DNA from 4 places in the Schinkia azotoformans genome. Region 4 is predicted to be linked to each of the others. Evidence: riboswitches for the same ligand, from Rfam matches in the RefSeq annotation. Region 4 holds a riboswitch; each other region holds the start of a gene.
What was found. A riboswitch is a leader RNA that binds a small molecule or an ion and turns the genes downstream of it on or off. The one in region 4 is predicted to bind thiamine pyrophosphate.
Positions count from the first base shown of each region.

Region 1 (2,207 bases), on a different contig from region 4:
TAAAAATGAATAAGCATCATTGTTTGATTTGAAGTCAAATGTTGTTTTAAATGTATTATCAAAGAAAATCCCGTGGGCTTTCCCGTCTCTTATAGTCATGAAGTAGGGAATTGATTGATATAACGCATCAGTTTCAGGATTGTGCGGGGCATAGACATCTGAATTCCACATCGTCATTTTTTCTCCCCGCTTATCAAGAAAACCCGTTTTTTCACCAAAACCGTAAAAATGGTCATCCGCATCCATATCTTTAAAACAAAATACAGCATTCGTACTTGTACACCCCATTCCCAAATTGGATTCGGTAACAAGGATATTTTCATTTTTATCTTTGACGCAAACACGTAGCGGTGATTTTTGAAGTTCGACAGTAAGTTTAGGCGACGCTATGATGATCTTTTCATCAAGCTCTTCTAGTTGGACTTTTACAGGATCTGGCTGTTTAACCAAAGCAACACTGCTCTTTAAGGAAGGCTCTGAAGAAGGGTCCATGATTATTCTTACAATATCATCGCTATAAAAAAGTAAACTAACAAATCCGTGTTGACAGTGAAAAGTGAATATTGATTCGTTTTGCTGCAAAGTGAGGAGCGACCCAATATCGAAATACTTAATCTTCGTCAGGTTCTTTGTAGAATCAGGACGTATCGCAAAGCTTGAATCTTCTAACATAAATAAACCCTCCCTCAAATTTATTTTCTCTATGTAGAATATTTTACCATAATGGGAGGGAGGGGGCACCAAAACAAAACAGCCATCCCCAAGGGGACGGCCATTACCAAGCAAGCATAATTAATAATTGAACTTTGCATTTGTAACATCGAAATACTTCGGAGCAGTGTTAATAAGCAATGACACAAAAATGGCACTTAAAATAAAGGCTGGAAGCATATAAGTGCCATTATATAAAAGTGAGTATAGGGCTACAGGAGTTCCTGATGGTGCGTATTCACCGAAGAAGACAATCCCGCCGATAACATGGGCTGCATACCGCAAAACGCTTCCTAATAGTGTTCCGGCAATAACATAGGTAGTAACTTTACTTTTTGAGTGCTCATTAATAGCATGCTGTATTTGTTTCATGAACACACCAGCGAGTCCAATAACGATAAAAGCAATGAAGTAATCTAATAGACCTTGGATAGGGTGTACAATATACGCTTGCCCGGTTAAAACCTGAAGCCCACCAAGTAAGAGACCCGAAAGCATGCCACCTTTAATCCCCCATCTGAAAGCAATTAGGAAAACGGGAACCATGGCAATGGAGATAGAACCACCTTGTGGCCAAATTCTTAATGAAACCATATTTGCTAATAAATCAAAAACATAAGCCAATGCTGAAAATAAGGCAACTTCGACTAAAAATAACGTTTTACTCCTCTTCATAAGTAAAAATCCTCCCCAAAAAAATAAAATAAAATAAAAAAAGCTACCCACAGGGTAGCCAGCTAAAAGCGTAAAAAGTATGAAAACATTCAAAGTAAATGTTCATTCCTACGCTGGCATTACCCAGATCAGGTTAAACGGGTCGATACGGACTAGTATCCTCTCAGCCAAGTTCCCTTAGCTCCCCTTACATTTTCACTATAACAGTAGTGACATCGTTTGTAAATTTTAAATTAATCAAGATGAATTGCGATTGATTCTGCTTGCGTCTGAGCAGTCTGATTTATTAGCATTTCATTTGATCTAAATTTAATTAGTTCGATTGATATTTGGTGAATGAGCTTTTCGTAGCTGGAAAGTTCCATCATAATGGTAGAATAAAAATCGGACTTTATACTGTATAAAGTACACACAGCCTTATTTTCTTCTACTTCCAAACTTTTATAAAAAGGAAATTCACAGTCTAAAAATGCCTTTTTTACATCATCAAGATTAAGGCTCAAGAGCAATCACTCCCTCATGAGTATCACGTCAAATGTTAACATAATTCACCGAGAAACAACAGTGATAGTGAAAAATACTTATATTCGTATTACTATTATCGTGTAAAATTAAAGTTGTACAGCAAAACAAAAGGAGACTTTTTATGAAGAAATTACTAACTATATTCGTTCTGGCAGCAGCCATCACAACAGCCGGTTGTTCCGGAGCAGGAAATACTCAAACAGAAACATCATCACAGCCTCCACGAAATGCAGAAAGCGTTGAAGAAGGCGCGTATACTAATGTTGATGTAAATGAGGCGGAAAAGCTGATTGAAC
Region 1 is NZ_JARSMD010000029.1:58,421-60,627, forward strand. Features, by position in the region: gene P9E47_RS18420 (glycoside hydrolase family 31 protein) at 1-672, opposite strand, end outside; gene thiT (energy-coupled thiamine transporter ThiT) at 793-1,386, opposite strand; TPP riboswitch at 1,475-1,584, opposite strand; gene P9E47_RS18430 (hypothetical protein) at 1,620-1,889, opposite strand; gene P9E47_RS18435 (rhodanese-like domain-containing protein) at 2,033-2,207, shown strand, end outside.
Region 1: another riboswitch for thiamine pyrophosphate. It lies ahead of thiT (energy-coupled thiamine transporter ThiT); the one in region 4 lies ahead of P9E47_RS11505 (ABC transporter ATP-binding protein).

Region 2 (2,207 bases), on a different contig from region 4:
CTTGGCAAAGCCAAGTGGAATGAAGAATAAGTGACTTGTCAAAGTTCCTACAGCAACAAGCATCGCTGTCATTGTCATTTTCATTGTTTTTGCCATAGACACTCCTCCTTTGTTTTTGTTACCTTATAATCTTTCAAATTGGCTGTTTTGTTCAATTTGCGTCGGGCTTATAAGTGCTAGTTGATTAATAAATTCTATTTGAAAGCTACCTGGCCCAACCTCGGCTGTTTTGGCGGCGGCAATTTCTGCCGCAATTCCATATGTAGTAAGTGCAGCTACTGCTGCTTGGAGCGAGACACCTCCCACAGACGCAAATGCACCTATAACTGCAGATAACAAACAGCCAGTTCCAGTCACCTTTGTTAATAATGGATGACCATTACGAACTAAGAATGTAGTTGCCCCATCTGTAATGGTATCTTCTTTTCCAGTAACAATTACAGTTGCCTGAAGTTTTTGTGCTGCAAACCTAGCTAAATCAATAATATTCCCACCGCTTTTACCTGTTTCAACACCTCTGATCTCCCATGCTTGCCCTATTAGATTAGCAATCTCTGCTGCATTCCCTCTTATGAAGTTAACTTTAACCTCACGGAGTAGTTGTTGTGCCGACTCCGTTCTGAATTGAGTAGCACCAACTCCAACAGGATCCACCACAACCGGGATTCCCTTTTCATTGGCCGCTTTACCGGAATTGATCATTGCTTTTAGATGCTCTCTGTTTAACGTTCCCATATTTAATACAAGAGCATTGGCCGCTTTAGTCATTTCCGCAACTTCTTCCGGAGCAGATGCCATGACTGGTTTGGCACCGAGCGCTAATAAACCATTTGCTGTAAAATTAGCTACCACTATATTTGTGATGTTATGTATAAGAGGCTTATTTTCTCTGATTTTGTTTATTAATTTGCTTGATATCTCTTTGTTCATTTTTATTCTCCGTTATTTATTATCTGTTATCGCTTAAAGTTATAGTTTTTTCGAATTAAAGATCAAATAGGAACTTTGATTCCCAGTTTGACTTTCAAGTTCAGCTTTCGGGAATCAAACTAGCCTATGATAACCGATCAATATAAAAAGCCAGATCCTCAAAACAGAACCTGGCTTCAATAACAATAAGAAAAGTATGTAAACCATCTACTTTCCTACGCCGGTATAATCCGGATCAGGTCCAAAGGGTTGAAAACGAAAATTTTTCTCTCAGCCCAGCATCCGGGCACCCCTAGTAGTTTTCCAATATTTCATATTAATCATATAACTTCAATAGCAAATTGTAAAGTAACTTCAATCATTAATTAAAGAAAATAGCCCTGAATTCCACACACAAGAATCCGGGCTGTTTTTGTAAAATAAAAATCACACCATAATCTTACAAATATCATTCGTAAATTCAACTGGGTCGTTAATTGGCAGACCTTCGATTAAAAGTGCTTGATTATACAATAGATTTGTGTATAATGCTACTTTCTCTTTATCACTGGCGAAGGCATCTTGTAACGACTTAAAGACGTCGTGGTTTACGTTGATTTCTAATACCTTGTCAGCCTTTACATTCTCGTTACCTGGCATCATGCTTAATATTTTTTCCATTTCGATCGTTACTTCACCATCTGTGGATAGGCAAACCGGATGTGATTTTAGACGCTTTGAGATTCGAACATCCTTAACTTTACCAGCTAAAATTTCCTTCATATAGCTAAAAAGCTCTTTGTTTTCTATCTGTTCTGCAGCTTTATCTTCCTGATTTTCCTCAGCTTCAATCCCTAAATCTCCGCTTGAAACAGATTTAAATTCTTTTTCTTTATACGTCATCAGCATCTTAATCGCAAACTCATCGATTTCATCGGTGAAATAGAGAATTTCATAGCCTTTTTCCGCCACCAGTTCTGTTTGTGGCATTTTATCAATTCTTTCAACAGAATCACCGGAAGCGTAGTAAATATATTTTTGGTCCTCAGGCATTCTTGATACATATTCATCTAATGTAACAAGCTTCTTCTCTTTTGAAGAGTAGAATAGCAATAAATCTTGTAATACATCTTTATGTGTTCCAAAATCGCTATAAACTCCATATTTTAATTGTCTGCCAAAGGAATCGAAGAAGTTCTCATATTTCTCACGATCATTTTTCAATAAACTTTGCAGTTCGCTCTTAATTTTTTTATTAATATTTTTCGCAATGATCTTTAATTGGCGGTCATGCTGAA
Region 2 is NZ_JARSMD010000021.1:56,295-58,501, forward strand. Features, by position in the region: gene thiW (energy coupling factor transporter S component ThiW) at 1-96, opposite strand, end outside; gene thiM (hydroxyethylthiazole kinase) at 124-930, opposite strand; TPP riboswitch at 1,126-1,234, opposite strand; gene htpG (molecular chaperone HtpG) at 1,357-2,207, opposite strand, start outside.
Region 2: another riboswitch for thiamine pyrophosphate. It lies ahead of thiM (hydroxyethylthiazole kinase); the one in region 4 lies ahead of P9E47_RS11505 (ABC transporter ATP-binding protein).

Region 3 (2,207 bases), on a different contig from region 4:
AATTTTAATAGTAGGAACCAGTGTATTCGCTACGGAAAACAAAGTTTACGATTTTGCTAGTTTGTTCACCGATATTCAAAAAGAACAGCTGCAAGAAAAGGCAACCTTGCTTAGTGAGCAATTAGAGATGGATATTATCATTGTTACAATCAATGATGATGAAGGAAAATCATCAAGACAATTTGCAGATGATTTCTACAAGGAACATGGTTTTGGATTTGCGGGAACGTCTGACGGTATTTTGTATCTTCTTAATATGGATAGCCGTGAAGTTTATATTTTTACAAGAGACCGAATCGTGGATTATTTTCCAGATGCGACAATTGAAGCAACGCTTGATGAGTTTTATCCATATTTGGGTGAAGGAAAATATAGTGAAAGTGCGGATGTTTTTTTAGATGAAGTGGAAAAAGTAATGCATGAGGGACTACCTATTAGTGCGGGAAACGGGCCATCAACAAGCCAAATTCCTAGCACAACGGTTGAAACTGTTCATACAACAAGTGATTCGGAGTTGATAAAAGAACTCACCCTTTATTTACTTATATCCATTGGGCTAGGTGCTGTTACAGTTGGTATTATGGCTATGAATAATCGTGGCCGCTCAACAGTCAATGCAAGAACATATTTAGAAAATAACTCCTTTGTTGTTACGAATACGGAAGATCAATACGTTCGTACAATGGTGACCCAACAAAAAATACAAAGGAATACAGGCAGCGGTGGAAGTTCGGGATCCTCTTTTGGTTCTGGTGGCGGTCGATCCGGTGGTGGCGGAAGGAAGTTTTAACGGCAGATAGTGAGAATCGATCTGAGTGAATGGTTTCTGAAACTAGGGCCGTTCGATGACGGATAATTTGCTTTTATCCGCACCAAATGGAGTTCAAGCCTCGTTTGATGCAAGATAATTTGAAATTATCTGCATGAAAGCGAAAAATGATTTCCAAGAATCGAGTTAGGTGTGAAAAATGGGAAACAATGTGAATAAATGATAAGTGATTCCTATAAATTGCTATTTCTCGTAAACTATGCCTATACTAATATATAGAAATCAAATAATTAATAATTCGACTAGGGGAGCATGAAAATGCTGAGAGAGATATGATCGACCCTTTGAACCTGATCTAGGTAACACTAGCGTAGGGAAGTGGAACTGGAACTGGCATTTTATGTGGACTATTATGTCTGTTTACCTAACCCATCTCTATTAAACTAGTGATGGGTTTTTGTATTTTATCGCTCCCAATGTTAAAGAGGTGAGAACATTCCATCAAATATTTTAGTAATGTTATATCGGAAACTGTCTTAAATAGAAAGGGGATAATATTTTGACGAACTTATTTACGGATCGATTATGGAACCGAATAGAGCCGATTTGGAAGTCATATTTGGAGCATCCTTTTGTGAAAGGGCTTGGAGAGGGCTGGTTAGAGAAGGATAAATTCAAGCATTATATGAAGCAGGACTATGTTTACTTAATTGAATATTGTCGACTTTTTGCTTTGGGAAGTGCTAAAGCACAGGACTTAAAAACGATGACTATATTCGCGAAACTTCTTCATGGCACGTTGGATATGGAAATGGAACTTCATCGTCAATATGCCGCTCGATTCGGAATTTCTCATGATGAGCTGGAAGCAACGGAGGCAGGCGCTACAACAACAGCTTATACAAGCTACATGCTAAACATAGCACAACTTGGAGGAATTGAAAATGTAGTCGCATCTGTCCTTGCATGCGCTTGGAGTTATAGCTTTATCGGTAAAGAACTAGCATCATGGCCGGGAGCAATCGATCATGAATTCTATGGTGAATGGGTAAAAATGTATTCATCCGATGAATTTACTGAATTAGCTGAGGATTGTATGAATCTGATAAACGAAATGGCGGAGGGAAAACCAGAACGAGAATTAGCTAAACTGGAGGAGATTGTAGTTAAAACAAGCTACTTCGAATATATGTTTTGGGATATGGCGGAGAAACAAGAGGAATGGCCCGTTAAACTATATACACAAAGCAGGCTTATAAAACCGATGTGAAATGGGAATAATAGGGAACATAGTAAGAATACTACAGATTGTCTAGGGTTAATCATTGAAAGAAGCGCCTAGGTACGTTATGCTTAGTATAGAAATAAGAATTTTTAAGAAAAAATAGAATAGTTATAATGCAGTAAAAAAGAGGATGCACCAATATAATTCCTTATC
Region 3 is NZ_JARSMD010000025.1:70,006-72,212, forward strand. Features, by position in the region: gene P9E47_RS15405 (TPM domain-containing protein) at 1-790, shown strand, start outside; TPP riboswitch at 1,064-1,163, shown strand; gene tenA (thiaminase II) at 1,329-2,039, shown strand.
Region 3: another riboswitch for thiamine pyrophosphate. It lies ahead of tenA (thiaminase II); the one in region 4 lies ahead of P9E47_RS11505 (ABC transporter ATP-binding protein).

Region 4 (2,207 bases):
AGCATATGGAACCGATATTACGATAACCCTTAAATTCACATATTATGAAACAGCAGCTGAAATGAAGTATGTTGATCAACAAGTAAATGCCATTTTGTCTAAGATCATAAAGCCTGAAATGAATAACCATGAAAAAGTAAAAGCTGTCCATGATTATCTTGTGTTGAATCTAGGGTATGATACTACCTTGATTAGCAATTCTCCCTATACGGCTTTAACAAAAGGAATAACAGCATGTAATGGTTATGCTATGCTCGCCTATAAAATGTTGAAGAAATTAGGTTTTGACGTTCGTTTAATTAGTGGTACTGCCAGTAGCCAAGCATATAAAACCCAAAACCATGCGTGGAATTTAGTGAAGCTGGACGATAAATGGTATCATCTTGATGTAACATGGGATGATCCCGTTCCCGATGAAGCAGGACGGATTTTTTATGATTATTACTTACTAACGGATAAAGAAATTTCAAAAAATCATAGTTGGAAACAGGGAGGAATAAATGGTGAAGAAAAGCCATACCCTGCTGCAACTACAGCTTATTTAGACCTTCTACAATCAAAGCTTTCTTCAACAAATGAAGCGGAGCGTTATCAAGAATTAATGGTAACAATAGGTTTACACTACTTGCTTCCGGAAAATACTGCAAGTCGTTTAATTGAATTGAGCGATATGATTGGCAATCAATTTGCAAGCTATAACAATGAATTTAACCTTCGCTATATTGATAACAAAGGTGATTTAAGCACAAACCTTAGACAAATCATTTATGATAATGCTGTTAAACATAAGGTAAAATCATGGAGTTTTGTCACTCTTCCTTATATAAGGGGGACGACATCTTTTGACCAACTGGTTATGATTTCGGATATTGTATACCAAAATGATCCGCCGAAAGATTAAGAATTTAAGAATTAATGAAAAATGATTGCAACGATTATAATAATGTGTTAAACCTAATATAGATGAAAATTTAATATTCTAGCGTTACTACTAGGGGTGCTGAAAAGGCTGAGAAAGACGATTGTCTTAACCCTTAAACCTGATCTAGATAATTCTAGCGTAGGGAAGTGGTGCTTGGTGTCTGTAATTATTTTTATTATTGGCATCATTCATGTTGAATACAACCACTTCTATTTAATAGAGGTGGTTTTTTTATTTGGAAAAAGGAGGGATTTCTAATAAAAGGGCATACTACGCTGCAATTTACAGATGTTGATTTTACATATAGTGGAAAGGAGCCTGTCATTGTAGAAAAATTAAATTTCACCGTAAAAGAAGGTGAATTTGTAAGTATTATTGGGCCAAGCGGCTCTGGTAAAACGACACTATTTCGGCTGATTACAGGTCTAGAAAATCCCACCTCTGGGAACGTAATAATCGATGGTTCAGCCTCCAGCCAACGTTTAGGCAGTGTGGGTTATATGCCCCAACAAGACTTGCTTTTACCTTGGCGAACTGTCTTGGAAAATGTAACTTTACCGTTGGAAATGGAGGCATCGAAACAAATAGTCCCAAAGGTGGAAGTGTATGACCTACTACAGGAATTTGGTTTGAAGGGGTTTGAACACTCCTATCCAGCACAATTGTCTGGTGGAATGAAGCAGCGCGTCTCGTTCCTTAGAACAATTATTACTGGATCTAACATTTTATTATTGGACGAACCATTTAGTGCGCTAGATGCCATTACAAGATTAACGATGCAAGAGTGGCTTTTAGAGCAATGGGAAAAAATGCAAAAGACCATTTTATTTATTACACATGATGTAGATGAAGCTCTTTTCTTGTCCGATCGAATTTTTCTAATCAATAGAACTCCGATAGAGGAATTTACGGAAGTTATAGTTCCATTATCAAGGCCCAGAAAAATAAGAGATCTTGCCGGGCAAGAAATTGTAAACATAAAGGAACAATTAATAGACCGGCTTCGAATGAAGGTGTACAATGGATAAATTTAAATATTATTTTTCTTCTATAACGATTATTTTATGTGTTTTTATTTTCTGGGAAATAGGAGCCGCGATTGTTAACAAGAAGTATATATTACCTTCTCCAACACAAATATTGCTTAAGCTGTGGGACTTAAAAGGTGTTCTGTTTTTAAATCATTTACCAGCAACGATGTTGATTATTATCGTAGGATTGTTGACTTCAATCATTATTGGTGTTGGATTAGCGGTTTGGATGAATATGAATAAGTCGGTGGAAA
Region 4 is NZ_JARSMD010000019.1:132,820-135,026, forward strand. Features, by position in the region: gene P9E47_RS11500 (transglutaminase domain-containing protein) at 1-901, shown strand, start outside; TPP riboswitch at 984-1,084, shown strand; gene P9E47_RS11505 (ABC transporter ATP-binding protein) at 1,246-1,950, shown strand; gene P9E47_RS11510 (ABC transporter permease) at 1,943-2,207, shown strand, end outside.